Regions from separate parts of the Thermoanaerobacter brockii subsp. finnii Ako-1 genome, predicted to be linked through region 2. Evidence: riboswitches for the same ligand, from Rfam matches in the RefSeq annotation. Region 2 holds a riboswitch; each other region holds the start of a gene.
What was found. Region 2 has a riboswitch for cyclic di-AMP ahead of THEBR_RS05035 (cell wall hydrolase). Riboswitches for the same ligand answer to the same signal wherever they lie in the genome.
Positions count from the first base shown of each region.

Region 1: it holds a riboswitch for cyclic di-AMP, as region 2 does, so the genes downstream of both, THEBR_RS07240 (NAD/NADP-dependent octopine/nopaline dehydrogenase family protein) here and THEBR_RS05035 (cell wall hydrolase) in region 2, are expected to answer to the same signal.
Region 3: it holds a riboswitch for cyclic di-AMP, as region 2 does, so the genes downstream of both, THEBR_RS07465 (C40 family peptidase) here and THEBR_RS05035 (cell wall hydrolase) in region 2, are expected to answer to the same signal.

Region 1 covers NC_014964.1:1,452,234-1,463,120, reverse strand. The annotation lists gene obgE (GTPase ObgE) at 1-508, shown strand, start outside; gene ltrA (group II intron reverse transcriptase/maturase) at 960-2,372, shown strand; gene nadD (nicotinate-nucleotide adenylyltransferase) at 2,549-3,184, shown strand; gene yqeK (bis(5'-nucleosyl)-tetraphosphatase (symmetrical) YqeK) at 3,174-3,746, shown strand; gene rsfS (ribosome silencing factor) at 3,812-4,165, shown strand; gene THEBR_RS07245 (helix-turn-helix transcriptional regulator) at 4,303-4,953, shown strand; cyclic di-AMP (ydaO/yuaA leader) riboswitch at 5,016-5,147, shown strand; gene THEBR_RS07240 (NAD/NADP-dependent octopine/nopaline dehydrogenase family protein) at 5,249-6,349, shown strand; gene THEBR_RS07235 (cobalamin-dependent protein) at 6,346-7,998, shown strand; gene asnB (asparagine synthase B) at 8,080-9,591, shown strand; gene THEBR_RS07225 (D-alanyl-D-alanine carboxypeptidase family protein) at 9,620-10,885, opposite strand.
Region 2 covers NC_014964.1:1,041,289-1,052,175, forward strand. The annotation lists gene aroF (3-deoxy-7-phosphoheptulonate synthase) at 1-386, shown strand, start outside; gene THEBR_RS05025 (prephenate dehydrogenase) at 383-1,225, shown strand; gene aroA (3-phosphoshikimate 1-carboxyvinyltransferase) at 1,235-2,506, shown strand; gene THEBR_RS12385 (hypothetical protein) at 2,649-2,807, shown strand; cyclic di-AMP (ydaO/yuaA leader) riboswitch at 2,866-2,992, shown strand; gene THEBR_RS05035 (cell wall hydrolase) at 2,992-3,795, shown strand; gene THEBR_RS05040 (TMEM165/GDT1 family protein) at 3,849-4,409, opposite strand; gene THEBR_RS05045 (PIG-L family deacetylase) at 4,845-5,219, opposite strand; gene THEBR_RS05050 (ROK family transcriptional regulator) at 5,426-6,571, shown strand; gene nagB (glucosamine-6-phosphate deaminase) at 6,584-7,345, shown strand; gene THEBR_RS05060 (cytochrome c biogenesis CcdA family protein) at 7,535-8,191, shown strand; gene THEBR_RS05065 (peroxiredoxin family protein) at 8,204-8,824, shown strand; gene trxA (thioredoxin) at 8,854-9,189, shown strand; gene THEBR_RS05075 (aminotransferase class I/II-fold pyridoxal phosphate-dependent enzyme) at 9,243-10,730, opposite strand.
Region 3 covers NC_014964.1:1,490,758-1,501,644, reverse strand. The annotation lists gene polA (DNA polymerase I) at 1-1,680, shown strand, start outside; gene coaE (dephospho-CoA kinase) at 1,691-2,287, shown strand; gene THEBR_RS07485 (lytic transglycosylase domain-containing protein) at 2,311-2,871, shown strand; gene THEBR_RS07480 (nicotinate phosphoribosyltransferase) at 2,955-3,989, shown strand; gene THEBR_RS07475 (peptide ABC transporter substrate-binding protein) at 4,009-5,592, shown strand; tRNA gene THEBR_RS07470 (tRNA-Leu) at 5,666-5,750, shown strand; cyclic di-AMP (ydaO/yuaA leader) riboswitch at 5,930-6,060, shown strand; gene THEBR_RS07465 (C40 family peptidase) at 6,066-7,205, shown strand; gene typA (translational GTPase TypA) at 7,323-9,146, shown strand; gene THEBR_RS07455 (lytic transglycosylase domain-containing protein) at 9,169-9,729, opposite strand; gene THEBR_RS07450 (SPOR domain-containing protein) at 9,883-10,674, shown strand; gene THEBR_RS07445 (DRTGG domain-containing protein) at 10,689-10,887, shown strand, end outside.

The sequences.
Region 1 (10,887 bases), 410 kb from region 2:
AGATTTTGAGAAGATAAATGAGGAGCTGAAACTTTACAGTGAAAGATTACTTACTTTGTCTCAAATTGTTGCAGCAAATAAAATTGATATACAAAGCGGTAAAGAAAATTTTCCTGCTTTTGAAAAAGAAATCAAAAAAAGAGGTTATGAGGTATATCCTATATCTGCTTTGACAAAAGTGGGAATTGACAAACTTTTGGACAAGACTATAGAAATTCTTTCTTCTATTCCGGTTGAGGAGATAAAGGAAGTGCCAGAAGTTATTGTTTATACACCTCCTGAAGAGGAAGAAACTCTCAATATAGAAGTAAAAGATAATACCTATTATCTTAGCGGTACAAAAATTGACAAACTTTTAAAAAGAGTAAATTTACAAGATGAACATTCTTTAAGGTACTTTGAAATGCTTCTTAGAAAGAGCGGGGTAATAGATGCTCTTAAGGAAAAGGGATTTAAAAGTGGTGATACAATAAATGTGAGAGATTTTGAATTTGAATACTATGAATAAAAGTGGAATTTGATTCCACTTTTTTATTTACGTGCGCCCGGCATGGGCGATAGCTAGGCGGTGAAAGTCCGCTGTGGGCTTGGTAGTGGGAACCACTAGCCAAAAGCAAGGGTGTCCATCGTGAGGTGGAATCTGAAGGAAGCTTAAGGCAAAATCTCGGTCTGATGAACAAGAACCAGATAAGAGGCTGAATTGGGATGGATGAGTTTGCGTAACAAAACGAAGTCCAACACTACCCGAATCCCATACAGTAAATCTGGCAGATATATGAGATGAAAGTTATCGTTCTTACCCGGGGAGGTCTCAAGGACAAGTCACTAAAGTGAACTCTGAAGTGACAACCCATACAGTGATGTATGGTTGAACCTTGAGAAGTCAGCAGAGGTCATAGTACTTATCTAGTCATGAATAGATAAGGAAGGGCCGAACGTTAGGAGGTTTTGGAAATCTTATGGACTCGAAAGATATGCAGAGACTGCAGACAACTCAACAAAGAGGCTATCCGTTGAATAGAGAAATGGAATTTCAAAAGACAACGGAAGTGCATAGTATATCATCGGCGTCAAAAGATAGAAGAAACGATGTACAAAGATATACCAGCAAGATGCTTGAAATGATAGTAGAACGAGGGAACATGGAAGCAGCATACAAGCGCGTTGTTGCAAATAAAGGAAGCCATGGAGTCGATGGGATGGAAGTAGATGAACTTCTACCGTATCTCAAAGAAAACTGGGCAACCATAAAACAACAACTGCTGGAGGGGAAATACAAACCACAACCAGTGCGAAGAGTAGAAATTTCCAAACCAGATGGAGGAGTAAGACTACTAGGAATACCTACAGCACTAGATAGGCTAATACAACAAGCAATAGCCCAAATACTAAATAGAGTCTACAACCATACATTTTCTGATAGCAGTTATGGATTTAGACCAGGACGCAGTGCAAAAGACGCAATAAAAGCCGCAGAAGCATATATAAATGAAGGATATACATGGGTTGTAGATATGGACTTAGAAAAGTTCTTTGACAGAGTAAACCACGACATAATAATGTCCAAACTAGAAAAGCGGATAGGAGACAAAAGAGTACTAAAGTTAATAAGAAGATACTTAGAATCAGGAGTAATGATAAACGGAGTCAAAGTATCAACAGAAGAAGGGACACCCCAAGGAGGGCCATTAAGTCCCCTATTAGCAAACATAATGTTGGACGAACTAGACAAAGAACTTGAGAAACGAGGGCATAAATTCTGCCGATATGCAGATGACTGCAACATATATGTAAAAAGCAGGTCTGCAGGAAACAGAGTAATGAAGAGCATAAAGAAATTCATAGAAAGCAAATTAAAACTAAAAGTCAACGAAGCAAAAAGTGCTGTAGATAGACCATGGAGAAGAAAATTTCTTGGATTTTCATTCTACACAAAAGAAAACGAAGTAAGAATAAGAATCCATGAAAAATCCATCAAAAGGTTTAAGGAAAAAGTAAGAGAAATAACCAATCGGAACAAGGGAATAAGCATGGAAAACAGAATAAAAAGACTAAATCAAATAACAACAGGATGGGTCAACTATTTTGGATTAGCAGACGCAAAAAGCATAATGAAAACCCTTGACGAATGGATAAGGCGAAGACTAAGGGCATGTATATGGAAACAATGGAAGAAGATAAAAACGAAGCATGATAACCTAGTAAAACTAGGAGTAGAAGAACAAAAAGCCTGGGAATACGCCAATACAAGGAAAGGCTACTGGAGAATATCCAATAGCCCAATCCTAAATAAGACTCTTACAAATAAATACTTTGAAAGCATAGGTTATAAGAGTTTATCCCAAAGATATCTAATTGTACACAATTCCTAATGAACCGCCGTATACCGAACGGTACGTACGGTGGTGTGAGAGGACGCTGAATAAAATAATTATTCAGCTCCTACTCGATTTTAATGAGGTCTCAGGGTAAGCTTGTGCAATTTACCTTTTTTAATGTATAATGTATAATAATAATATAAAAGAAATATAAATTGGGGGATAGTAACTTGGAAAGGGAGCTTAGACTTGGGATAATGGGAGGCACTTTTGACCCTATTCATTATGGTCATTTAGTTACTGCTGAAGCGGTAAGGTCTGAATTCAAATTGGACAAGGTGATTTTTGTTCCAGCAGGTAATCCGCCTCATAAAGTGAAGCGAAAGGTGACAGATAAAAAACATCGTTATTTAATGACTATACTTGCCACAATAACTAATCCTTTTTTTGAGGTATCGACGATTGAAATTGACAGGGAAGGGTATACTTATACTATTGATACTATCAAAGAGTTTAAAAAAATTTATGGGGAGAAAACTCAACTTTATTTTATAACAGGAGCGGATGCTGTTTTAGAGATTTTGACGTGGAAAAGTGCAGATGAGCTTTTAAAGATGTGTAATTTTGTTGCCGCAACTAGGCCAGGAGTAGAAGGCAATAGAATAGATGAAGAATTAAATAAAATTAGAAAACTTTATGGAAATGTCATTTACAAAGTGACTGTTCCTTCTTTGGCTATCTCCTCAACTGATATAAGGGAAAGAGTAGCAGGGGGACGACCTATAAAGTATTTGTTGCCGGAGTCTGTAGAAAGATATATTCAAAAATACGACTTGTACAAAAAGGATGAGGAAAATGGGGTATGACATAGAATTTTTAAAAAGCAAATTAAGAAGTTTGTTAGATGAAGAAAGGTATTTACACTCTATAGGTGTTATGGAAACCGCAATATACCTTGCTAAAAAATACGATGCTAATGTAGAAAAAGCGCAAGTTGCAGGTTTGTTGCACGATTGTGCAAAGGGCTATTCTGATGAGGAACTTTTAAAATTTGCTCAAAGATATGGAATTGAAGTAGATGAAGTTTTAAAACATGCGCCTTTTCTTTTACACGGTCCTGTAGGTGCACATTTGGTAGAAGAAATTTTTGGAATAAAAGACGAAGAAATAAAAAGAGCAATTGCTCTTCATACTACTGGGGATGTTAATATGACAATTTTAGATAAGATAATATTTTTGGCTGACTATATTGAACCTAATAGGAATTTTGAAGGGGTTGAAAAATTAAAACAATTGGCTGAGCAGGATGTGGATATGGCTGTATTAAAAGCTTTTGACAGCACTATTTGCTATGTAATAGAAAGAAAATTGCTTCTTTATGAAAAAACAATAAGAGCGAGAAATGATATTCTCTTAAAACTTTATTGAAGTAAATTGAAGTAAGTTAAAGAATAATATAAGCGGAAGAAAAATTATGATAGAGGGGTGATTTAGTGATAGAGTTAAAAGAGAAAGTATCAAAGATATATAATGTGTTAGAAGACAAAAAAGCCTTTGATATAAAGATTTTGTATATTGGGGATTTAACAACTATTGCTGATTATTTTATTATAGCTACGGGGAATTCAGATACCCATGTAAAAGCCTTGACTGACGAAGTTGAGAAAAAACTTTGGGAAGAAGGAATTTTTGTTCATCACATTGAGGGTTATGCAGCAGGCAAATGGGTTTTAATGGATTATGGTGATGTAATAGTTCATATTTTCCAACAAGAAGAGAGAAATTTTTATAATTTAGAAAGATTGTGGGCAGATGCAAAAGAAATACTGCTTGACAACCTTGTTTGAGGCATGTATAATAACGTTAATAAATTTTTTTATTAACGTCTTATCTCTTTGTGCAGATGGATTTTTATAGCCTATCAGTAATTTTTCATCACCTCATTGCATATATTTAAATTGTATGATTAGGGGGATTCAAGCCGATGAAGACGCATCCTATCTTGAAAAGCATAATCCCAGTACTAGAAGGTATAGCTAATACATTTGGCAAAAATTGCGAAGTGGCGTTGCATGACTTTTCTTCTCCACAAAATTCGATTATCGCAATTGTAAACGGGCATGTGACAGGAAGAGATGTAGGGAGCCCTTTGCCTGAAACTATATCGAAAGTATTGAAATCTGATAACGTTGAAAATTTAATAAACTATAAAAACAAAGGGAAAGATGGGAAAATTTTGAAGTCATCTGCTCTTTTTATAAAAGACGAAAATGGTAAGCCTGTTGGATGCCTTACCATCAATATTGATATCTCAGAATTTATAATGGTAAAAAATACTTTATCAGAGTTTTGCGATGTGGCGGATACCAACGAAGAGGCTCGAGAGGCTTATACAGGTAGTGTTAGCGATGTACTAGAAAGTATAGTAAACACAACATTGGAAAATTACGGAAAACCTGTTAATTTCATGTCAAAAGAAGAGAAGGTACAAGTGGTAAAGATGTTGGATGAAAAAGGGACTTTTTTGATAAGGGGCGCTGTGGATTACGTAGCAAAAATACTCTGTGTTTCCAGATATACTATATATAACTATTTGGATGAAATAAGGGTAGGAGAGGAGTTTGGGAAATATTAGTATGTTTTCCTTTACAACTTTTTGATTTTATGATATAATAAAAATAAATTGAAAATTGAATAAAATGCTAAACGCTGAATTCGTAAAGAAGCGGGGGAACCACTTTGGGGGTGAATCCATCTTTTGATAAGATGGTAGGGTTATCTTTCGACCCGAACCCGTCAGCTAACCTCGTAAGCGTTGAAAGAGGAGGATGATAGCAATGGTGTCTTTTTATGTCTTTTCAGACACCGAAGGCTAAAGCTATAGATTTCCCTCTATAGCTTTTTCATTTCTTTAAAAGGGGGTAGTAAAAATGAAACAACTCTCTTTTGCAGTAATTGGAGCTGGGAATGGGGGTCAAGCGATAGCGGGGCATCTCGCTTTAAAAGGCTATAAAGTTAATTTGTACAATAGAACCTATCAAAAATTACTTCCTATTATAGAAAAAGGTGGAATTGAATTAGAAGGAGAAGTAGAAGGGTTTGGCAAGTTAAATGTGATAACTGATGACATGGAGAAAGCTATTAAAGATGTTGATATAATTTTAGTTGTAGTTCCTGCTTCTGCCCATTATAAAATTGCCGAAGACATGCTGCTATATCTTAAGGATGGTCAAATAATTGTATTAAATCCTGGAAGAACTGGTGGTGCTTTAGAGTTTCATAATGTTATAAGAAAAAGAGAAGATTTAGATGTAGTTATTGCAGAAACAGATACTTTTATATATGCCTGCAGGTCTTCCATGGGAAAATCGAAAATATATAAGATAAAGGAAGTTGTGTCTGTTGCTGCAATACCTAAAGAAAAAACAGAAATAGTGGTGGAAACACTTAATACTGCCTTTCCTCAATTTATTCCGGCGCAAAACGTTCTTGAAACGAGTCTTAACAATTTTGGAGCTGTTTTTCATCCTACACCTACTCTTTTGAATGCAGCGAGAATAGAAACTACTAAAGGGAATTTTGAATATTATCGGGAAGGCATTTCTCCTTCTGTTGCAAAAATACTGGAAAAAATAGATAATGAGAGAATGATGGTGGCGAAAGCTCTAGGTGTAAATACTATTTCCGCTAAAAGATGGCTAAAAGAAAGTTATAATGCAGAAGGAGAAAATCTATATGAGGCAATTCAAAATACAAAAGCTTATGTGGGTTTGTTAGCTCCTCAAACATTAGATTGCCGTTATATATTTGAAGATGTTCCTATGAGTTTAGTGCCTATGTCTTCTATAGGGAAAGAGATAGGCATTAAGACCCCCACTATTGATGCTGTTATACATCTTGCTTCAGTTATGCACGGAAAAGATTATTGGAAAATTGGAAGAACAGCTGAAAAGCTTGGCATACAAGGTATGACAGTTGAAGAAATTATAGAATTGGTTGAAGGGAAAAGAAAGGAGGTAACGATAGCATGAAAAAGTTAATTGTAGCGGCAGCGATAGGTAATTGCGTCCATGTAGCAGGTGTGTATAACTTTTTGAGATTTGCAGAACAGCAAGGTTATGAGACTGTATTTTTAGGTCCTGCAGTTCCTATTAAAAAATTGATTGAAGCTGTTAAAGAACATAAGCCGGAGATTGTAGGAGTAAGCTTTAGACTGACTCCTTCAGCTCTTGAAAAACTTTTAGAAGAACTCAAGAGGGAAATAGAAGTAAATAATTTGCAACATATAAAATGGGTATTTGGAGGGACAGAGCCTACTGCAGAAGTAGCTCGTAAATCAGGAATATTTGCAGCAGTTTTTGATGGTAAAAATGGCGATGAAGCTACAATTAATTTCTTAAGAGGAGGAAGTTCAAACCATAGACAAAGAGTTTTTGCTGATACATTAATTGGAAGAATAGAAGATAAATATCCTTATCCTATAATAAGGCATCACTTTGGGCTTCCTTCATTGGAGGACACTATAGAAGGAGTTAAGAAGATAGCAGAAGCAGAAGTTTTAGATGTAATTTCTATAGCACCAGACCAAAATGCTCAAGAGCACTTCTTTGATAAAAAATATGACAAATCTTTGGACGGAGCAGGCGGTGTTCCTATAAGAAAGGAAGAAGACTTAATAAGAATATATGAGGCTTCAAGAAGAGGTAACTATCCTCTTCTCAGATGTTACAGTGGTACAAATGATGTTTTCAAGATGGCAGAGATGCTTCTAGAGACTATCCATAACGCTTGGGCAGCGATTCCCCTTTGCTGGTATAATGTATTGGACGGCAGAGGACCAAGGGATGTAAATACTTCCATAAGAGAAAATCAGCAGCTTATGAAATGGCACGCTGAAAAAGGAGTACCTGTAGAAGTAAACGAAGCACATCATTGGAGCTTGAGAGATGCTCACGACGTAATTGGAGTAACAATGGCTTATCTTGCAGCATATAATGCCAAAAAGATGGGAGTAAGAGACTATGTAGCTCAGTTTATGTTTAATGTACCTGCTTCTATTTCACCAAAAATGGATTTGGCAAAGATGTTAGCTAAGATAGAATTGATAGAAGAATTACAAGATGAAAATTTCAGAGTTATAAGGCAAGCAAGAGCGGGACTTGCAAGTTTTCCAACTGACCTTTTAGAAGCCAAGGGTCAGTTAGCTTCCAGTGCTTATCTCTCTATGGCTATAAGACCTCATATATATCACGTAGTGGGATATTGTGAAGCTCATCATGCTGCAACGCCAGAAGATATAATTGAAAGCGTTAAAATAGTAAAAGCCGTGATAAAAAATTCTATGTTTGGAATGCCTGATTTGACTCAAGATAAAGAAGTAATTCAAAGAAAAGAACAGTTAAAGAAAGAGACAAGGATTTTATTGGAAGCGATAAAGAACTTGGCACCTCATAGCCCTGATCCACTGGCAGATCCAGATGTGCTGGCATTAGCAATAAAAATAGGTCTATTGGATGCACCTCATCTTAAAGGTAACAAATATGCTAAAGGAGTACTACAAACAAAAGTGATAGATGGAGCATGTTACGCTTATGACTATGAAAAACAAAGAATAATACCTGAAGAAGAAAGGGTAGAAAAGATTTTACGTGAATATGAAAAATCAGCTATAGAAGTATAAAAACTTAGGAACGTAAGATCTTTTCTTACGTTCCTTATTCAATTTCTTTAAATATATCTGAAGGGGAGGAATGATAGTCAAATGTGCGGATTGGCAGGAATTATAGGAACTGGTGATAAGAGCAAAGTACAAAGGATGCTTGATAAAATACGACATCGTGGCCCGGATGAGTCAGGTATTTTTGCAGATGAAAATATTACATTAGGCCATAATAGGTTGACGATAATTGACCTTTATCATGGACGCCAACCTATAAAAAACGAAGATGGCAGGTATTGGCTTATTTATAATGGAGAAATTTACAATTACCAATTATTGCGTAAAGAGTTAAAAAACCATATTTTTTCCACAGATACTGATAGCGAAGTAATAATTCATTTGTATGAAGAACTAGGTAAAAATTGTGTTAACTATATTGATGGAATGTTTGCTTTAGTTATTTATGACTCTAAAAAAAAGACCATATTTATTGCTCGCGATCCGTTAGGAATAAAGCCATTGTATTATGGTAAAACAAAAGAAGGTTATTTTGCCTTTGCTTCGGAGATTAAAGCACTTCAGGAAGTAACTGATGATATAAATGAATTTCCTAATGGATATATTTATACAACTGAAAACGGATTTGAGAGATATTATTCAATTCCACAGGATCCGATGCATTTTGCAGATGTTGATAATATTATTAATGGATTAAGGCTTAGATTAGAGGATTCAGTAAGAAAAAGGTTGATTGCTGATGTGCCTGTTGGAGTATTTTTAAGTGGCGGATTGGATAGCAGCCTTATAGCAGCAATAGCAGCAAAATACAAAAATCCCCTTCACTCATTTGCAGTAGGTGTCGAAGGAAGTAATGACTTAAAGAATGCAAGAGTTGTTGCTGATTATGTAGGTACGATTCACCATGAATTTATTTATACAGAGGAGGACATAAAAAAAGTTTTACCCAAAGTTATATATCATCTTGAATCCTGTGATCCAGCCTTAGTCAGAAGTGCTGTTGCAACATATTTTGTATCAAAACTTGCAAGCAATTACGTAAAGGTTATTCTTTCGGGAGAAGGTGCTGATGAGTTATTTAGTGGATACCATTACCTCAAAAATTATACAAATCCTTGGAAATTACAATCTGAATTAAAATATATAACTCGAAATTTGCATAATACAAATCTTCAAAGAGTTGACAGAATGACAATGGCACATTCCATTGAGGGACGTGTACCGTTTTTAGATATAGAAGTGTTACGGTACGCATTTAAAATAACACCGTCATTTAAAATTAACGGCCGAGAAAAAACCGAAAAGTGGATACTTAGAAAGCTTGCAGAAAATTATTTACCAGAATCAATTGTATGGAGAAGAAAAGAAAAATTTGCAATAGGAACTGGTACATCTGAAATATTAAATAAAATAGCCGAATCAGAAATTAGTGATGCAGAGTATATAAAAAATAGATTCCTACCTAACGGTTTTGAAATAAAGTCTAAAGAAGAGTTGTATTATTTTAAAATTTTAAAAAGATTTTTTAATGTTGATTCTTTTATAAAGGACATGGGAAGAAGTAGAAGCCTCAATGACAACCAAATATATGCATAAAAAGAGGGCATTCTGCCCTCTTTTTAAATCAATATTTTGAGAAGATATATTTTTTTCTATTTCTAATTTTCCGTCTTCTCCAAAGGATAAAAGCTATTCCTAAAATTGTTGTTCCAGCAATAAATTTTACGGGGTTAGTATACATTGTATTTTTTACACCAGAAGATTGTACCTCCGTATAATAGTTTCCCCAAAAGTTTTTATAAACAGATTCGGCTGCAATGAGAGGATTTGTACCAATTTCGTTGCCATCTAAAGTATATTTGATGTACCCTAACACATCTCCTTTATTTATTGGCGTTTTGATATCCTTATTTAGAATTATTTGGGTCTCTATAGAATTTTCTTGACCTTTAGGAACTTCGTAGTAAAAGTCTTCTTTTGCAATAAGAGGAAGTTTAAAGTGGGACTTTCCTAAGTCGATATATGTTATTGTTTCACCCTTTTCTGTTTTTTTCACTAAACTAAAGTTTTGAAACCCGTAGTCCAAAAGTTTTATAGTATCTGTCCAGATATTTGTTCCTTGGTCTCCCATTATGACGGATATAAGTCTGCGACCATCTCTTGTTGCAGAAGCTGCTAAAACTTGACCAGCTGCAACCGTGTATCCTGTTTTTACTCCATCAGCTCCTTCATAGCGAAAACTTGAAGGTTTGATTAAGCGATTGCTTAACCATAGGTCTCTTACTTTATCAAACTTATTAGTAGGAGGAATTTGATAATGTATTGTAGTTACTATTTTTCTAAATTCTGGATTTTGCATTGCATACCTTGCTATTAATGCCATATCATAAGGGGTGGAATAATGATTGTCATCAGGAAGACCATTTGGATTTACAAAATGGCTATCATAAGCTCCAATTTCTTTAGCTTTTTCATTCATCATTTTAGCAAAGTTTTCTACGCTTCCACCAATGTGTTCAGCAATTGCTATTGCTGCATCATTGGCAGATTGTAACATAATCGCATAAAGTAATTGTTCTAACGTAAGTTGCTCACCAGGAGAAAGAAATATGGAATTTCCATCTATTTTTGTAACATTATTGCTAGCAGTTACAATATCGTTTAAGTTTCCCTTTTCTATAGCAATAATTGCAGTAAGAATTTTAGTTGTGCTTGCGGGGTACATTCTTTTGTGCATATTTTTGTCATACAATACTTGACCTGTTGTAAAATCCATTAAAACTGCAGTTGGGCCTACAATTTCAGGTGGTGGTGGCACATTAGCGTATACAGGAGTTATTTGCACTACCAAAATAAATAGTGTGAGCAAAGAAGCTATTATCTTTTTCATTT
Region 2 (10,887 bases):
CTGCAACATTAGAAGAGTGGTTAAGTGCTGCTGAGTATATTTTAAGTGAAGGCAACAAAGACGTTATCCTCTGTGAAAGAGGAATAAGGACTTTTGAAACTTATACGCGAAATACTTTAGATTTAAGTGCAGTTCCAGCTATAAAAAAATTGAGTCATTTGCCTATAGTTGTTGACCCCAGTCACGGCACTGGGAAATGGCACCTTGTAGCTCCTATGGCTAAAGCTGCTATAGCAGCAGGAGCTGATGGACTCATTATTGAGGTACATCCAGACCCCAAAAATGCCTTATCCGATGGGGCTCAATCCCTTACCCCAGAAAATTTTGAAGCCTTATGTCAAGATATAAAAGTTATCGCTAAAGCGGTAGGACGGGATTTTTCATGATAAAAAAAGCGGTTATTGTAGGATTGGGTCTTATAGGGGGATCAATGGCAAAAGCATTAAAAAAATACACAGATATAGACATTATTGGTGTTGATATAAATAGAGACAGTTTACAAAAAGCATTAGAAGAAGGAGTAATTTCTTACGGCGTGACAGACATCGATTTTCAAGTAGATGCTGATATAGTTTTTATATGTACACCTGTTGGAAAAGTCGTTGAAAGCGTAAAAAATATAATTCATTATTTAAAAAGAGGCTGTATTGTAACTGACGTTGGAAGTACAAAAAAAGTCATAATGGAAGAAGTACAAAAATTTTTACCCGATGAAATTTTTTTCATCGGGGGCCATCCCATGGCTGGCACAGAAAAAGCAGGTTATGACAACGCTGATGCAGATTTATTTGTCAATTCAAATTATTTGTTGACACCTTTTGATACTACAAATGATGAGGTTTTGGATCTGTTTATAAAAGAAGTAATAATAAAAATAGGTGCAAAACCGATGATAATGGATTATAATAAACACGACACTATTGTGGGAGTTATAAGCCATGTACCTCATATCATTTCTGCTATACTGACGAATTTTGCTTATAACAAATGTAATGAAGCCTTTAAATACGCAGCTGGTGGTTTTAAAGATACTACGCGAATTGCATTATCTCAAACTGAGATATGGAAAGATATAATTTGCACAAACAGGGAAATTATTTTAGATTTATTAAAAAATTATAAAGAAGTCTTGACTGACTTTATTAGTTATTTAGAAAATGATGATATTGAGAGTATACAAAAATTTCTTGAAGATGCGAGAAAATATCGAAACACTATAACTTGAGGTGTTGTTATGGATATTGAAGTAAAGAAGAAAAGATTTTTAAAAGGTGTTATCTCTGTCCCAGGAGATAAGTCAATATCTCATAGAGCTGTAATGATTGGGTCAATTGCAGAAGGAATTACAGAGATTGAAAATTTTCTTTTAGGAGAAGATTGTATATCTACTATTAACTGTATGAAAAATTTGGGTGTTGACATTGAATTAAAAGGCACAAATGTTAAAGTTCAAGGAAAAGGACTTTATCTAAATAAAAGTGAAAAAATTCTTGATGTAGGAAATTCGGGTACTACTATTCGGCTTTTGATGGGTATTCTCGCTGGTCAAAAATTTGAGACAACGCTTACAGGCGATGATTCTATAAAGAGACGCCCTATGGGAAGAGTGATAACTCCTCTTAGTATGATGGGAGCGAAAATAGAAGCAAGAGAAGGAAATTTTGCACCTCTTACGGTTTTTGGAAACAAACTTAAAGGCATATATTACAAAATGCCAATTGCCAGTGCACAGGTTAAGTCCAGTATAATGTTGGCAAGCCTTTACGCCGATGATAAAACGACTATTGAAGAGCCCTACCCTTCAAGAAATCACACGGAACTCATGTTTAGTTCTTTTGGTGCTAAAGTGGAGGTAAATGGCACAAAAATAACTTGTTACCCTGGCTACAAATTACAAGGGCAGAAAGTTATTGTACCAGGGGATATATCGTCAGCAGCATATTTTATTGTTGCTGCAACTCTCGTTCCAAATTCGGAGGTTACTATAAAAAATGTAAATGTAAATCCTACAAGAACCGGTATTATTGATGTGATAAAAGAGATGGGAGGAGACATTGTCTTAACAAATGAAAGAACTATAAACAATGAAAAAGTAGCGGATATAACAGTTAAGACTTCAAGGCTAAAAGGAATTGAAATTGGAGGAAGTCTTATTCCAAGGCTTATTGATGAAATTCCAGTAATAGCAGTTGCAGCAGTCTTCGCAGAAGGGAAAACAGTGATAAAAGATGCCGAGGAGTTAAAAGTAAAAGAAAGCAATAGAATAAATACAATCACTTCAGAATTAAAGAAAATGGGAGCTAAAATTTTTGAAACAGAAGATGGGATGATTATAGAAGGCACGGGATTTTTGAAAGGGAATACAGTGGAAAGTTACAATGACCACAGGATTGCCATGTCTTTATGGGTTGCTGGACTTATGGCAGAAGGAGAAACTAAGATAAAAAATGCTGAATGTGTAAATATTTCGTATCCGGATTTTTATAAAACCTTTGATATGCTTTAATATCATTGGTGATGAATAATCAAAAAATGTAAGTTTTACAAAAAAAAGCAGAAGGATGTTATTTTTTTGTCAAACTTTGCTCTTGAAATCCTATATATTGTGTGTTATTATAATAATACAACAATATATAGAGGTGATTAAAATGAAAAACCAAGTGGCAGAGGATAAAAAACAGCTAAAAGAAAATAAAGCTGATCAAAATAATGTAAATGTGTTTGCATGTCCGGATTGCGGTGCTAAATTGGTTCATGAAGGAGGATGTGTTTTTTGTCCTTTCTGTGGCTATAGTGAGTGCCAGTAAGTACCTATCTTTCCACCAGTTTAATATGGACACAAATTAGATATCCGGTTATAATTTAGTTAAAAATATGCCGAATCCCCGATAAGGGGTACGGGGGAACTAAATTGGGGTGAATCCACTTTCGTGGTAGGGTGGCCCTCACCCGAACCCGTCAACTAACCTCGGAGGCGAAAGGGGGAACAACATGTTTAATATTCACATCAAGGTCAAACCTCTCATCGCATCAGTTATAGGCGGATTGTTTATTTTCCAATCAATATTTGCCGCAACTTACACAGTTAAACCCGGCGATACCTTATGGGGTATAAGCCAAAAATATGGAACTACCTATACTAAGTTGATGTCTTTAAACGGCCTTCAAAGTACCGTAATATACCCAGGACAAGTTTTACAAGTGCCGGGAAGTGATAACACATATGTTGTCCAAAAAGGTGACAGCTTGTACTTAATTGCTTTAAAATACGGCATTACTGTTGATATGCTCAAATCTGTAAACGGATACAAAAGCGACATAATATATCCTGGACAAGTCTTTATTATACCCAGTGCTACTTCTTCTAATAGGACATATCAGGATGTCAGCAGAGGTTCTATTGAAAGGGGTGTAATCCCCTACACAAAAGAGGAATTTGACCTCCTTGCGCGACTTGTTACCGCGGAAGCAGATGGAGAACCATACCAGGCTAAAGTAGCAGTTGCGGCCGTAGTAATAAACAGAGTTAAAAGTGGTATTTTCCCTAATACTATAAAAGACGTGATATATCAAGTCGATGCATACGGAAATTACCAATTTACTCCTGTGTTAAATGGGTGGATAAATAGACCTGCCTCAGCTGATGCTATAAGTGCGGCAAGAGATGCGTTGAGTGGTGTTGACCCAACAAACGGAGCGTTATATTATTTTGACCAGAGTTCTACAAATGCGTGGCTGTGGTCACTTCCTATAGCGGCAAGAATAGGAAATATGGTTTTCTGTTACGGCAGGTAAAACTTCCGATGAGAGGGTCAAAAACGGGTACAACTTAAGTACCCGTTTTTGACTTAGAAAAACAATTTATACAAAGTAGAAAGACCAAAGGCGATGAATATGAAAGAAGATAGATATTTTAAATATTTTGAAGGGATTCTTTTATTAAAATAAATGCCCACAATTATCCCTAATACATCTGCTAAAAATATTCCCAGAGTAGTACCTATTAATATGTACAGAGGACTGTTATATGATGCAGTCAAAGCTATAGCAGCCAATTGCGTTTTGTCTCCAAATTCTGATAGTACATATGTACTTATAATAGTTGCAACAGGACCGTATTTTGAATTTTTTATTTTTTCCTGTTTTGTTTCTTCCTCTATTAAAGTTGAAATTCCAAAAAACAAAAATAATAAAGCAGCTGAAAATTTTATATAAAAAATGGGAATGTATTCGGTGATATACGAACCAAATATCACAGCAATACCATTGTTTATTAAGGCTGCGATAAATATACTTATAAGAACAGTCCTTACTTTAAAAAGAGTAGCAAAGGCCATTGACATGAGCTGTGACTTATCTCCCATCTCAGAAGTAAAGATAAGGACAAATGATGTGACAAGTGCCTCCATTTTATTGCCTCCCCAACTATTATATTTGCTCTATAAATAAATTAGGACCTTTACATAATATGTAAAACATATTATGTAAAGGTCTCGTTCTTTAAGGTAAAGCCAGGGTTTCCCGATATGTTGACTTTACCACATATAAGCTATGCGAACTACTCCCCTTTACTCAATATATTGTAAAAAATTTATCATAAAATGTCAACTTATTTGATTGTAACATGTCTGTCAAAATTTTGAAGGTTGCTGAGTTTTTGCATAGTTATATTTTTAGACTAAAATTTTACACACATTATTGTAACCTTTTTAAAAAAGTGCTATTTTAAAATTGTGAGATATTTAGGAGGCGATTGTATGTACTTAGTAAACTATACTTCTGATGACTTAGAATGCTATTATTTCTAATGGAGCAATAATAAAGGGAGAATGCTATATTAGGAATTATTGTAATATCAATATAAAAACTATTTCAAGAAGATAAACTAAACCTTTATCAGGATATCCTAAAAAAATAATGTTTTCCTCTTTTACTCCTAAGTATTTTAAGGTAGAGAGAGTTTCTTTTTGTCTATCGTATCCAAGACGCAAAAAATCATGAGGGGTTGGAAAAGGAATGTCATAATTTTCAATAACTGCCCTTTTAAAGGAATCTCCATTAGTTATTATTACGACTTTTACTTCACCACCATATCTCATAGTGTCTTGAATAAGGCCAGCTGAAGCCAATGTTTCATCATCAGGGTGAGGTGCAAAGACTAATACTCTTTGATAAATTTGAGGAGTTGGATAAAGTTTTTTAACAGGAGTTTTGCACAAAGGCTATAAAAGTATTAAAGTAATTATTGCAATGTATTTCATTTTTTTATTCATTATAAGGCACCTTCCTTGTATATTTGTAGTCTCAAAATTTATTATTTACATTTTTCAAATTATTATGGTATAATAATTACAAGAAAATGTTCGGATATCGAACTAATTTTTTAGATAATTAGTTCAGATAATGAACTAATGGAGGCGAGATATTGAAAGACTATACTAAAGGCACTTCAGGGTTAATTAAAAATATCAATAAAGCCAATGTTTTAGATGTTATTAAAAAGATGCAACCCATATCGAGAATAGAGGTTTCTAAAGTTTTAAAAATGAGCAAATCTACTATTTCTGCCATTGTAGATGAGTTGATTGAAGAAGGTTTGGTAATAGAAAATGGTTACGGAGAAAAAGGTACAGTAGGGAGAAAGCCTATACAGCTTTCTTTTAATCCTGATGCTAGATTTGTTATAGGGATAAGCGTTGAATCTACAAATTCGATAGGAATTCTGACTAATTTAGAGGGGAAAATTTTAAAAAAGATAAAATGGGAAACTGGCATTAAAGAACAGGCTTTTAATGGAATTGTGAAAGGGATAAAAGAACTTGCTGAGGAAGATAAAAATATAATAGGAATTGGTATTGGTCTTCCAGGAATCACAGATATACAAAAAGGAATTGTTGATGCACCAGGATTGAAATGGAGTAATTTTGATTTAAAGAAAAGGTTGAGTGAAATTTTTAATTATAACATCTACGTGGACAACAGTGTAAATTATGCTGCACTGGGCGAGAGATGGATTGGTTGTTGCCGTGAAATAGAGAATTTTGTGCTTATAAACATAGGAAATGGTATAGGCTCGGGAATATATGTAAATGGTACTTTATTACGAGGCAATAGTTACGCTGCAGGGGAAGTAGGGTACATGGCCATAGGAGAGGATGCTTTTGAAAGAGTTTATTCTTACGAGGATTATGGTTATTTTGAAAGAAAGGCTTCTTTGTCTGCTTTAGTTGAATCAGTTTCTAAAAGTTTGCCTTATGTAAAAACTATGGAGGGTGTAGTAAAAGAATATAAAAAACAAAATCCTGCTTGTGTACAAGCTGTATCTCAATTTATTAAAAATTTAAGCATGGGTATTGCCAATATTGTAAGTATCTTAAACCCAGAAGTGATAATAATTGGAGGAGACATTTTAAACTATGAAATTGATATACGCCAGGAGCTAAAGGAGAAAGTGAAAAGGATTGTGCCTTTTGATTTTGACATTAAAGTAGCTCAACTTGGTGAAGATGCTTCTGCTATTGGGGCGGTAGCCGATGTGCTTTTAAATACAAATAATTTAATTTTACTATAAGGAGGCCATAAGATGAAAGTAATTATAACTGTAAATTATGAGGAAATGAGTAAAAAGGCAGCAGAAATTGTGAAAAAGCAAATCAAAGAAAAACCTAATACGGTTTTAGGGCTTGCTACAGGTTCTACGCCTCTGGGGATGTATAAACATTTAATTGAGATGTATAAAAGAGGGGAAATAGATTTTTCTAATGTCATTACTTTTAATTTAGACGAATACATTGGTTTATCTCCAGACCATCCTCAAAGCTATCATTATTTTATGTTCCACAATTTTTTCAATCATATTAACATTAAAAAAGAAAATGTTCATATTCCAAATGGTATAGCCGAGGATTTAGAAGAAGAATGTAGAAAATATGAAGAAGAAATAGAAAAAGCAGGAGGAATTGATTTACAGATATTAGGAATTGGTATAAATGGACATATAGGGTTTAATGAGCCAGATGAAAGTATAGAGACAAAAACACATGTGGTTACTTTGACTGAAAAGACGATAAATGCTAATAAGAGATTTTTTAAAAGCGCAGAGGAAGTGCCAAGAAAGGCGATTACTATGGGACTTGGAAGTATCATGAAAGCAAAGAAAATTGTCCTTTTGGCATCTGGAAAAAATAAAGCAGAGGCAATAAAAGAAACTATAAAAGGACAATTGACTACTAAAGTGCCTGCTACTGTTTTAGCTTTACATCCCGATGTAACTATAATAATTGATAAGGAGGCTGCTTCACTTATACCCGATGAAGATTTAAAAGAAATAGAAGTAATTGTTTAATAGGCGAAAGCCTGTTTTTTTATATTTTCAAAAGATAACTGTATAATTTATAATGTAAGGAAAAAATGGTTATAGATAGGTAAAAACATGAATAGCGGTGTTTTATTATATATGAACGCTATTGTATTGTAGTTATAATTGTAATATAATATTTGATAGTTATACCCTATAGGGGAGGGAGGTGTAGATGTGCCAATTTACACTGCATTTTTAGCAGGAATTGTTTCTTTTTTATCACCCTGTGTTTTGCCTTTAATTCCCGCTTATGTGTCATATATTTTTGGAAATAAAAAGAATAATTTAATAAATTTGCTTCTCTTTGTTTTGGGATTTAGCATAGTGTTTGTTTTAATGGGGGCGACTGCAAGCCAACTAGGAAAGCTTTTTTTAGCCTATAAAGACATTTTTAGGAAAGTAAGTGGGATAATAATTGTGCTTTTTGGACTTCAAATGACTGGGATTTTTAGACCAATATTTTTAAACAAAGAAGTCAAATTAATAAATATGGAAAAGGTACAGACCGGTTATATAGGGTCATTAGTATTGGGTATAACTTTTGCAGCAGGATGGACACCTTGTGTAGGTCCAATTCTCGCTTCGATATTGTTGTATGCTGGGTCTGTCAGTACTTTAAGTGTAGGCGTGATATTGCTTTTTGCATATTCTATGGGGCTTGGTATACCTTTTATAATTACAGCCTTATTGATTGACAAGTTTAAAAGTATGTATAAAAGGATTAACAAAATATTGCCTTATATAGAGGTAATAAGTGGGGTTATTCTCATAATATTTGGAGTTCTCTTATATTTTAACATGCTAATCAAGATAAGTGGATATTTTTATTAAGAGGTGGTTAGTGTGAAAAATAAAAGTTTAATTTTTACTATAATTGCTGTGATAGTTATAGGGGCACTTATTTTTGTGTTGAATAATTACACAAAAAGTGTGCAGCCTGCACCTTCTCAAGTGGCAGAAAATAATTCTCCTAGCAATAATGAAGATCAAAATACAAGTTCAAATGTAAATTCAAATACAACTGAGCAAAGTGAGCCTAAGATAGGGAATCAAGTAGGAGATATAGCACCAGATTTTACGTTAAAAGATTTAGATGGCAATACTGTGACCTTGTCGAGCTTAAGAGGAAAAAAAGTTATACTAAACTTTTGGGCAACAACTTGTCCTTATTGCATAATTGAAATGCCAGCTTTAAATCAGTTTATAAAAAGCCATAAAGATGATACGGTTTTACTTGCAATAGATTTGGGTGAAAGCCCATCAAAAGTAAAGCAGTATTTAGAAGGAAAAGGATATGAATTTACTGTACTACTGGATACTGACTTAAGTACTATTTACGATTATCAGGTTCAATTTATACCTATGTCCTATTTTATAGATAAAAACGGGATTATAAGAGCAATTAGCAATGGGGCTATGACATATGACGAAATTGAAGAGTATTATAAATCAATTTCTCGATAAATGAAAATGTACAAAAGCAAGTAGAAGGAGTGTATACACAAATGAAACCAGTAAATGTCACAGATGAGACTTTTGCAGAGGAAGTATACAATTCTAATAAACCTGTTTTAGTAGATTTTTGGGCTAAATGGTGTAGACCCTGTTTAATGATGGCTCCAGTGTTAGAGGAGTTTGCGGAAGAATACGCAGATAAGATGAAAGTGGCAAAACTGGATGTAGATGAAAATCCAGTAATCGCTTCTAAATATAGAATTATGAGCATACCTACGATGGGAGTTTTTGTAAATGGAAAAATGGTAGACAAAGTTATAGGTTTTATGCCTAAAGAGCATTTAGTTGAAAAGCTGTCAAAATATTTAAAATAGCTACTAAAAAAGGAGTATCTTTTTGTGAAAGATACTCCTTTTTTAGTAAAACATTATGCTATCACGTTTAAAACTTGCCGGTCATTTACTACTTTTATATAATTTACTTCCGGGTCTTCGGTGCCTTGTATGCTTAAGTTAGCTTCTTTCATTTTATCTACATATTCTATAATTTCTAATGTTATTCTTTCCCCTGGGCAAAGCACTGGAATACCTGGAGGATAAGCCATCAAAAACTCGGCACTTATTTGCCCTACACTTTCTCTTAAAGGTAGTGCAACAGTGGAGGAGCCAAAAGCATATCTTGGTGATACTACTTGTTCTGGTATTTCTGGTATATCTATAGGTTTCGCTATTTCAATGTTTTCATTGTATAATTCATCGCTTATTTCTCTTAAAGCCCTTAAGAGATAATCGACTTTTTCCTTTGTATCACCAATAGAGAATACACATAAAACATTATACATATCTGATAGTTCAGGTTGTATATAATATCTTTCTGCCAATATTTTCTCTAACTGATGGCCGCTTATTCCAAGGCCTTTAGCTGTTATTGTAACTTTTGTGGGGTCAAAGTCATAGGCACCATCTCGGCCAACAATTTCTTCACCAAAACAGTAGAGTCCTTTTATATTGTTTATCTCTTTTCGAGCGTACTCTGCTAATTCTATTGTTTTATCTAATAATTCTCTTCCTTCTGTAGCCATTTGCATTCTTGCAACATCTAAGGAAGCCAACAATATATATGAAGGACTTGTTGTCTGGAGTAAACTCATTACTTGTTTTACTCTATTAATATCAATTCTATCGCCTTTAACGTGAAGCATCGAGCTCTGCGTCATTGAGCCAATAATCTTATGAGTGCTCTGTGCACAGATATCGGCTCCTGCTTCCATCGCTGAAATAGGCAATTTTTCGTTAAATTTAAGGTGTGGTCCGTGAGCTTCATCCACCATGAGTATAGCGCCATAATCATGAACAATTTCAGCAATTTTTACTATATCCGTAGAAACTCCGTAATAAGTCGGGTTTATTATTAAAACAGCTTTTGCATCGGGATGTTCTCTTAACGCTCTTTCTACTGTTTCTGGGGTGACATTTAATGCAACACCGATATTTTTATCAATTTCTGGTTGCATATAAACAGGTATAGCACCACTTAATATAATTCCTGACGTTACAGATTTATGAATATTTCGAGGAACGATAATTTTTTCTTCTTCTCCCATTACACTTAAAATCATTGCTTGAATTGCACCAGATGTTCCGTGTATAGAGAAAAAGGTAGCGTCGGCACCAAAAGCTTCTGCTGCTAATTCTTGGGCATACTTAATTGGTCCAGTAGGTTTGTGCAAGCTGTCTACTTGCTGAAACACTGTTACATCCATTGACAATACATTTTTGCCCACAAAGTCTAAGAACTTTTTTGCCATTCCCACACCTTTTTTATGGCCTGGCACGTGAAAAGGGATAGTATTGTTATTTACATATTCCATTAAGGCATCAAATAAAGGAGTTTGGGTTTGATCTAACTTTTTCAACGCATCTAACACCTTCTTTCATAAGTTTTGGCTCAGAATAAAAGCCTAAAACCTTGATATAAGTAATTCAAAGGCATAGGCTTTGCAGAGCATCGCTGCTCCTTAAAAATAATTTCAATTCATTATAAGACATATTGTTGTAAATTTCAATAATAAG
Region 3 (10,887 bases), 450 kb from region 2:
GATAGCAAAAGTATTGCTTTTTATCCACTAATTTATGAAGGGGAAATAAAGAAAATAGCTTTTTCTTTTGGAAACGATACTGTTTATATTGATGGTTTTCAAATAAAAGATTTAAAAGAGATTTTTGAAAAAGAAAAATTTGAATTTACAACCCATGAAATAAAAGATTTTTTAGTTAAGCTTTCTTATAAAGGAATAGAGTGTAAAAGCAAGTACATGGATACTGCTATAATGGCTTATCTTTTAAATCCTTCTGAGTCTAACTATGATTTAGATCGTGTGCTAAAAAAATATTTAAAGGTTGATGTTCCATCTTATGAAGAGGTATTTGGCAAAGGTAGGGATAAAAAGAAACTTGAAGAAATAGGAGAAGATATACTTGCTGATTACATTTGCAGTAGATGTGTACATCTATTTGATTTAAGAGAAAAGTTGATGAATTTTATTGAAGAAATGGATATGAAAAGACTTTTGTTGGAAATAGAAATGCCTCTTGTAGAAGTCTTAAAATCAATGGAAGTAAGTGGTTTTACATTGGATAAAGAAGTCCTAAAAGAGCTTTCACAAAAAATAAATGATAGAATAGCAGAAATACTAGATAAAATTTATAAAGAGGCAGGGTATCAATTTAATGTAAATTCTCCTAAGCAATTAAGTGAATTTTTGTTTGAAAAATTAAATTTACCAGTAATAAAGAAAACAAAAACAGGGTATTCTACAGATTCTGAAGTTTTAGAGCAATTAGTTCCTTACAATAATATTGTCAATGATATAATAGAGTATAGGCAACTTACAAAACTTAAATCTACTTATATAAATGGATTTTTGCCTCTCATGGATGAAAACAATAGAGTACATTCTAATTTTAAGCAAATGGTCACTTCTACAGGCAGAATAAGCAGTACCGAGCCAAATCTACAAAATATACCTATAAGAGAAGAATTTGGAAGGCAAATTAGAAGAGCTTTTATTCCGCGGACTAAAGATGGGTATATTGTCTCAGCTGATTATTCTCAGATTGAACTACGAGTTTTAGCACATGTTTCGGGAGATGAAAAGCTAATAGAATCTTTTATGAATAATGAAGATATACATTTAAGGACTGCTTCGGAAGTTTTTAAAGTCCCAATGGAAAAAGTTACACCAGAGATGAGAAGAGCAGCAAAAGCCGTAAACTTTGGCATAATATATGGCATCAGCGATTACGGGCTTTCTCGAGACCTTAAAATATCAAGAAAAGAGGCAAAAGAGTATATAAATAATTATTTTGAAAGATACAAAGGAGTAAAAGAATATATTGAAAAAATAGTTCGATTTGCAAAAGAAAATGGCTATGTGATTACAATAATGAACAGGAGAAGATATATTCCTGAGATAAACTCCAGAAATTTTACTCAAAGGTCACAGGCTGAAAGGTTAGCGATGAATGCTCCAATACAGGGAAGTGCTGCCGATATAATAAAAATGGCAATGGTTAGAGTGTACAACGATTTAGAAAAATTAAAGCTTAAGTCTAAGCTTATATTACAAGTTCATGACGAACTTGTAGTGGATACTTATAAAGATGAAGTAGAAATCGTAAAAAAGATACTCAAAGATAATATGGAAAATGTAGTACAATTAAAAGTTCCCCTTGTAGTGGAAATTGGAGTAGGACCCAATTGGTTTTTAGCCAAGTGAGGTGTACAAAATGCAAGTAATTGGACTGACTGGTGGCATTGCGTCTGGGAAAAGCACTGTTTCTAAGCTTTTAAAGAAGATGGGGGCTGTGGTTATTGATGCAGATATCGTGTCGAGAGAAATAATGGTAAAGGGAACAGAAGCATATAATAAAATTGTAGAATATTTTGGCAGAGAAATTTTAAAGGAGGACGGAGAAATTGACAGAAAGAAATTAGGTAATATTGTGTTTGCTGACAGAAGGAAGCTTAAAAAATTAAATGAAATTACTCATCCTATAATAATAGAACGAATAAAAGAAAAAATAGAAGAAGAAAGAAAAAAGAATCAGCAAAAGGCTATTGTATTAGACGCAGCTCTTTTAATTGAAATGAAACTTTATAAAATGGTAGATGAAGTTTGGCTAGTAGTAGTAGATTCAAAAACTCAAATAAAGAGGGTTATGGAAAGGGATAAACTTTCTTACAAAGACGCGTTAAATCGTATAAAAAGTCAAATGCCTCTGGATGAAAAAATAAGATACGCAGATTTTATAATAAACAATAGTAAGGATTTTAAAGCTATGGAAAAACAAGTTACACTATTTTGGGGAAGATTTGCAACATAAATCATGATATCGGAGGAGTTACTTTGAGAAAAAAAGTTGCGGTAATATTTTTGATACTACTAGGTCTTTTGTTTACTTACGAGTTAAATACTTATTATTTTTTAAAAAAAATTTATCCTCTTAAATACCAGAATTATGTAGTTTATTACGCAAAAGAGTATGGAGTAGATCCCTATCTTGTTTTTGCCGTAATAAAAGTAGAAAGTAATTTTAAAAGTAATGCAATTTCCAGTAAAAATGCTATAGGATTAATGCAAATTTTACCAGAGACTGGAGAGTGGATTGCTAAAAAAATAGGGATAAAAAACTACAGTAATAATATGCTTTTTGAACCTAAATACAATATTCAAATGGGGACATGGTATTTGAGTTATCTTCTTAAAAATTTCAATGGGAATATGCAGTTGGCTATAGCAGCTTATAACGGAGGTAGTGGAAATGTAGATGCATGGCTTAAAGACAAAAAATTTTCGAAGGATGGGAAGCAGCTACATGCTGTTCCTTTTCCTGAGACAAATAGATATATAAAAAAGGTGTTAGCAGTTTATCAGATGTATAAGTTCATATATGAAACTAAAAATTGATATGAAAATTAGTATATACAAAAAAAGCTGAAAAATTGGTATAATAGTATCGTTAAAAAAGAAAATAAAAAGGGAGGACACAAATGAAACAATTAAAACATTTAAAAGACCTAAATGAGGTAAAAATCGAAAAGGATAGGGAGTTTTTCTCAGCTACTCATGAAGAAATAAAAAATGCATGGACTACGGATGTGTATTTTTTAAGAACCCAGGATATTTTGTCATATCTTAGTGTACAAGATAAAATAGTCACAGCGGAGATATTTCCAAGAAAAAGAGGAGTTTTTGCAGGGTTACCAGAAGTAATGAGTTTACTTAAAGATAAAAATGTGGAAATATGGTCTTTGGAAGAAGGAGATACTTTTGAAGCTAAAGATACAGTAATGAGGATAAAAGGGCCTTATAGTGAGTTTGGAATTTATGAGACGGCAATATTAGGAATTCTTGCAAGTTCTTCTGGTTGGGCAACAGCAGCAAGGGAGCTTAAAGAAGTTGCCAAAGACAAACCAATATTATGTTTTGGCGCGAGACATGTACATCCAGCTGTGGCACCTGTGATGGAAAGGGCGGCACTCGTTGGAGGGGCAGATGATGCCAGCTGTGTTTTAGGTGCAAAATTAATGGGAAAAGACCCTAAAGGGACAGTACCTCATGCTGCTTTTTTGATTGCAGGAGATACATTAGAAGTGGTGAAAGCTTACAGAGATATAACTCCCCCTGATGAGAAGATAACCATTTTAGTTGATACTTTTAAAGACGAAGTGGAAGAGGCTTTGAGGGTTGCTGAATTTTTAGGGGATAGATTATACGGAGTAAGACTTGATACTCCATCAGAAAGAGGAGGTGTTACTCCCAGTTTGGTTTATGAACTAAGACAAAGGCTTAATCAAAAAGGATTTACAAATGTAAAAATTATAGTTTCTGGAGGTTTAGATCCTGAAAGAGTTGCAAAACTTTCTGAAAGTGGGGCAGATGCTTTTGGTGTTGGAAGTTACATATCTGATGCTCAACCTATTGACATGACAATGGATATAAAAGAAGTAGAAGGGGTACCTGTTGCTAAAAGAGGGAGAATTCCTGGTATTATAGAAAATAAAAAATTGAAAAAGATAAAATAGTTTTCGGAGATGATAGTTAATGAGAAAATTTATTATATTATCTTTCATTTTGATGTTTATTTTTACAGGATGCAAAACCACTCCACAAAATATGGTAAATTTGCCGCAAGCTTCTGAGGATAAAACTAAGATTGAAGAAGAAAAGCCACTAGAGGGTGGCACTTTAAGAGTAAATATTACTTCTTTTGATACGTTAAATCCTTTTTTAAACAGCAATGAACGAGTAAGGCAAATGTTGAATTTGTCATTGGAAGGATTAGTTACTTTAGATAAAACTTTAAAACCTGTTCCTCAATTAGCAGAAAAGTGGGATATAAATGGACTTAATATAAAATTTTATTTAAAAAAGAATGTTAAATGGCAGGATGGAGTAAGTTTTACAGCTAATGATGTAAAATTTACTTTTGATTCTTTTAAAAGTAAGGAGGTAAAAAGCCCTTATAAGGACATTCTCATTAACTATCTCTCCTCTTATAAGACAAACGGTGATTATGAATTTGAAGTTGTTTTAAATAAACCTGCTGCAAATCCAATAGCTTTATTTACTTTTCCTATTTTAGCCGAGCACCAATACAAGAGCAAGGAAGATATTTTAAATAAAGACATCGTACCTATTGGTACAGGACCATATAAGATATCTTCTTACAGTGTTAGCAGAGAGGTTATTTTTGAAAAAAATCCTTATTATAGAGGCGACAAACCCTATATAGATAATATAGTATTTAAAATTGTGCCTAATGAAAATGCCATGATAACATCTTTTCAAAGCAAAGAAGCAGATTTTACTTTTTTAAGTGACATAGACTGGGATAAATACAAAGAGCTTTCAAATGTAAATATTTATAAATACGTTATGCAAGATTATGTATTTATGGCTCCTAATTATCAAAATCCAGCGTTGAAAGATTCAAATGTCAGGAAAGCGATGTGTTATGGAATAGATACTGACAAAATTTTGAGAGATGTATATTTTGGTCATGGGTTAAAGTCATGCATTCCAGTCCGCCCTGATTCATGGCTTTATAGTAGTAAAATAGTAGCTCATAATTACGATATAAAAGAGGCAAATAAAATATTAGAGGAAAATGGTTGGAATTTAGTTAAAGGGATAAGGAACAATGGAACTTATCAACTTAAATTTGATTTGATAGTAAATGTAAATAATCCTTATTTAATTAAGACTGCTCAAATTATAAAGAATAATTTAAAAAGCATAGGAATTGAAATAAAAATTGTACCAAAAGATTGGGATAATTTACTAAGTTCTGTGTATTCGGGTAAGTTTGATTTGGTGCTAATGGAGTGGAATTTAAGTTATAATCAAGATATGTCTGCGATGTTTATGACAAAAGGCAAAGATAATTTTATGGGTTATAGTAATTCTAAAGTTGATGAAATATATAGTAGAATTTTTTATGATTTAGAAGAAAATTCTTTAAAAGCAGATTATCAAGTTTTGGAACAAGTTTTTTTAGAGGAACAACCTATAATTGGCCTTTTCTATATTGAAGGAGCAGTTATGGCATATGACAATGTAAAAGGTGTGGACCCTACTGGATTTAATGTTTTCGACAATATAGAAAAATGGTATATAAAAAAGTAGTATTAAAAAATAGGTATTGACACTGACCTAAAAAGATTATATAATTCATAGTGTGACGAAATTAAAAAAGCGTGCGGTGGTGGCGGAACTGGCAGACGCGTACGTTTGAGGGGCGTATGGGGTTTCCCGTGTGGGTTCAAGTCCCACCCTCCGCACCATAAATAAATCCGCACCATAAATAAAAGAGAAAAGAGGCGTTAAGCCTTTTATTTTTTTGTCACACAAATTATTAATTTTTTATAAAATATATTAAAAAAAGATTAAAAAGTTTAAGAAAATGTAATGTAAACATTGACTTTGACTGTAGGATATGATAAGATAAGACAAAAGGACAAAATATGCAATCTTGCCGAATCCGAAAGGTACGGAGGAACCGCTTTTTGGGGTTAATCTGCAGTGAAGCTGCAGTAGGGATACCTTCTGTCCCGCACCCGACAGCTAACTCCGGAGGCAATAAAGGAAGGAGATTTGCAGTGGATCAGCGAATAGGAAAGATGATTTTTGGAATTTCTGTGTTTGGCGCGACGCTGATTGGTAGTTCTTTTTTGAACCCAGCGTTTGCAGAAGGATTGGGAGTTGGAAAGATTACGGGAAATTATGTAAATGTACGAACGCAGGGCAGTTTATCAGGAAGCATTATTACACGGCTAAATTTAAATGATACTGTGACTGTGTTAGATCAGCAAAATGGATGGTACAAGATTAAGCTTTCAGATGGAAAAGAAGGTTGGGTTTTTGGAGAGTATTTAGCATTAGTTAATGGCCAAAATGCACCGGTAACAGGAGTTGGTACTGTGACCGGTAGTAGAGTGAACGTAAGAAGTGCAGCCAGTTTATCTGCAAGCATAATAACACAACTTGCAAAAAATACTGTAGTAGATGTTTTAGGAAAGCAAAATGATTGGTACAAAGTAAGACTTTCTAACAACAAAGAAGGATGGATTTACAGTCAATATTTAGCAGTAAAAAGTGTAGATACTACTGTATCAAGAGGAAGTGTTAATAGAACACCAATAGCTGTTGGCATAGTAACAGGTAGTGTAGTAAATGTGAGAAGTGCAGGTAATATATCTGCCAATGTGATAGCACAAGTTACAAAAAATACAAAAGTGGATGTATTAGGAAATCAAAATGGATGGTACAATATAAGGCTTTCAGATGGAAGAGAAGGTTGGATATATGGCCAATATTTATCAGTAGGAACACAAACGATTGTATCAAGAGGAGACGTAGATAGAAGTGTGGTAAACAAGCTTATAGAATTTGCTAAATCTCTTTTGGGAACCAAGTATGTGTATGGAGGTTCATCTCCTGCAGGGTTTGATTGTTCCGGTTTTGTTCAATATGTTTTTAAGAATTTTGATATTAATTTACCAAGAACGGCGAAGGACCAATCTACTGTAGAAGAATATGTAAGTTATAGCAACCTTCAACCAGGAGATTTGGTATTTTTTAAAACTTTGGGAAGTAGTGTGATAAATCACTCAGGAATATATATAGGCAATGGTGAGTTTATACACAGCTCTTCAGGGGCTGGAAAAGTGATAATAAGTAATATAACTTCGGGATATTATAAAGACCATTATACTACAGCACGACGCGTTATAAGATAAGCATAAAAAAAGAGTACTCCAAGGAGTGCTCTTTTTTATATTGACTATTTTTATTCCTTGATATATCATATAATACTGTATACGCGATATAGCCTATTTTATGGAAGGAGATACCTTATGAAATATGTAAGAGAAGATGTAAGAAATATAGCCATTATTGCTCATGTTGATCATGGAAAAACTACTTTGGTTGATGCTATGCTTAAACAAAGCGGTATTTTTAGGGCAAATGAAAAAGTTGAGGAAAGGATTTTGGATTTTAACGATTTAGAAAGAGAAAGAGGCATAACAATTCTTGCCAAAAATACTGCTGTTAGATATAAAGATGTGAAAATAAATATAGTGGATACCCCAGGACATGCAGATTTTAGCGGTGAAGTAGAGCGAGTATTAAAAATGGTAGATGGGGTACTTTTGTTGGTAGATTCTTTTGAAGGACCTATGCCACAGACCCGTTTTGTATTAAGTAAAGCATTGGAACTGGATCTAAAACCTATAGTTGTCATAAATAAAATTGATAGGCCTGATGCAAGGCCTCAGGAGGTTATTGACGAAGTCTTAGATCTATTTATTGAATTAGGAGCAAATGATGACCAAGTTGATTTCCCTGTTGTCTACACCTCTGCAAAAGAAGGTATAGCAAAATTAAGTTTAGAAGAAGAGTCTCATGACTTGAGACCTCTTTTTGATACGATTTTAGACTATATTCCTGCACCAATAGGAGATATTGAAGCACCATTACAACTTATAGTGACTACTTTAGATTATGATGATTACATTGGGAGAATTGCCATTGGAAAAGTAGTTAGAGGAAAAATAATTTCAGGGGAAGAAGCGGCTATATGTAAAAGAGATGGGTCAATACAAAAAGTTCACATAAATAATCTATATCAGTTTGAAGGACTAAAAAGAGTGCAAGTAGAAGAAGCAAGCTTGGGAGATATTGTGGCGGTTTCTGGCATAAGCGATATTGAGATTGGAGAGACCATTGCAGATAGAGATAACCCCGAGGCGGTAGACTTTGTTCGCATAGAAGAGCCAACAGTTTCTATGACTTTTAGTGTAAATACCAGTCCTTTTGCTGGAACTGAGGGTAAATACGTTACTTCAAGACATTTAAGAGAAAGGCTTTTTAAAGAGCTAGAGACAAACGTCGCATTGCGAGTTGAAGAAACAGATTCTACTGATTCTTTTAAGGTGTCTGGAAGAGGAGAGCTGCATCTTTCTATTTTAATTGAGACTATGAGACGGGAAGGGTATGAATTACAGGTTTCTAAGCCTACAGTGATTTTTAAAGAAATAAATGGAGTAAAAATGGAACCTATTGAACTTTTGACAATAGATATTCCTGAAGAATATATGGGAGTTGTGATGGAAAAATTAGGACCGAGAAAAGCTGAATTGATGGATATGCACACATTAAAGCCAGGAACTATAAGGCTTAAGTTTAAAATACCTACACGAGGCTTAATAGGGTATCGGTCTGAATTTTTAACAGATACAAAAGGAAATGGCATAATGACCTCTGTCTTTTATGATTATGCACCTTACAAAGGAGACATTCCTTCTCGTACGAGAGGCGCTCTTGTAGCTTTTGAGACGGGGGTTGCGACAACTTATGGCCTTTACAATGCTCAAGAGAGAGGGACACTTTTTATAGAGCCAGGTACAAAAGTGTATGAAGGGATGGTTGTGGGAGTTAATTCAAGAAGTGGAGATATTGATGTCAATGTATGTAAGAAAAAACATGTGACAAATTTAAGGTCTGCAACGGCGGATGAGGCTTTGAGGCTATCTCCTGTAAAAAAGATGTCCTTAGAAGAAGCATTAGAGTTTATAGATAATGATGAATTAGTGGAAGTTACTCCTCAAAGCATTAGAATACGAAAAAAGATTTTGGATTCTCAACAAAGATATAAAAGTGCAAAATACAACAAATAGGGGAGCCTTTTTGGCTCCTTTATTATTTATTATATAAGTCATTTAAAATTTTGTTTATATAATTTATAGTTTCTTGGTAAGGGGGAATACCTTGATATTTTTCTACTGATTGAGGACCAGCATTATATGCAGCTAATGCTAATCTTATGTCATGGTAAGTGTCTAACAAATTTTTTAGGTATCTTACTCCTCCATCTATATTTTGAGAAGGGTCAAAAGGATTGGATACATTTAATTCCTTTGCAGTTGAAGGCATAAGCTGCATAAGTCCCATCGCTCCTGCAGAAGAAACTGCGAATGGATTAAAATTAGACTCTGCTTTGATGACCGCTCTGATGAGATTTGCATCTACATTATATTTTTGACTGGCCCGTTGTATTAAATCTTCAATTTGTTGTAAATTTGTATTTTTTGATGGCGCATTATTACTCACATTTCCTGAATTGTATTGTTGATTTTCTATAGCATTGTTTAAAACTTCAGCAAAAGGTTTATCAGTGTTAAATATTTTTATATTAGCAGGGAGTCTGCTTTGAATTTCGCGAAATTTATTTTCAATTATTTGATTTACAATATTTGTCAATTCAATCCCTCCTATAATATATAATTCGACAAAATTCTTCTAAAACCTCTTTTAAAAGTGCAAATTAGTAAAAAAGTCCTATTAAAATTTTTAAAGGATTTTTTAAGGAAGTATAGTATAATATAAGTGTAAAGATTTATCGTATAAAGATTTATGGTAAGGGTTGATAAAGAAATGAAAAACGAAAGAATGCTGGAAGTTTTAATTGTTGTATTAATAATTCCTCTAGTTTCTCTTTTAGCAGGTTATTTTATTTCAAAAGATATTGTAGAACCTAACATTTCAAAAACAAATGACAGTGATAATTTTGAAGAGATGGTTGTTAAAGGAATTGACTTGTTTGAAGTTGTTTTAGGTAGCTATTCAGATTTTGAGACTGCAAAGTATCAGGATGATTTAATGAAGATGAAGGGAGTTTATTCTTTTGTTAGTAAAGATTCTGACAAATATTTGTTAATAGGTGGAATATTTTTAGATAGAGAACAAGCTGCTTTATTTTCTTCTTCCTTAAAGTCTCAAGGTATTTCCAGTGAAGTATATGTAAAAAAAGGGCCTTCTATAAAAATTGCATATGACAAGAAATTAACATCAGAAATGGATGTTTTTACAAGCAAATTACAAGATTTTCAACAAATTTTTGATTATATGTCGGCTCTTTCTTATAAAGCTTCTAATGACAAATTAGAAAAACAAGAATTAGAAGAATTAAAGAGAAAAGTGGATAGTTTTAAAAATAGTAAGGAGGATTTTGAAAAAAAAGAAGTGACAATACTAATACAAAAGACGATAGAGATTGTCGATAAAATAACAAATGATATTAAAAAAATTGAAATATCGGCTGCTTTAGAAGATGGAAATACCTTTAGTTTATTGCAAGAAAGTTTATGGCAATCTTGTGAAGAATATAATACTTTTTTAAAAACAATTGTTATGCAAAACCAATAATGGGGTGTTAAGGTATGAAATTAAAAGAGGTAAAAGAAATTTTAAATGCAGAAGTTATGGTGGGAGAAGAAAAATTAGAAGAAGAAGTATTTACTGCTTGTGGTGCAGACTTGATGAGTGATGTTTTGGCATCTCGTGACGAAAAGGCTGTGCTTTTGACAGGGCTTACTAATGTCCAAGTTATAAGGACTGCAGAAGTAGTGGGAGATATTA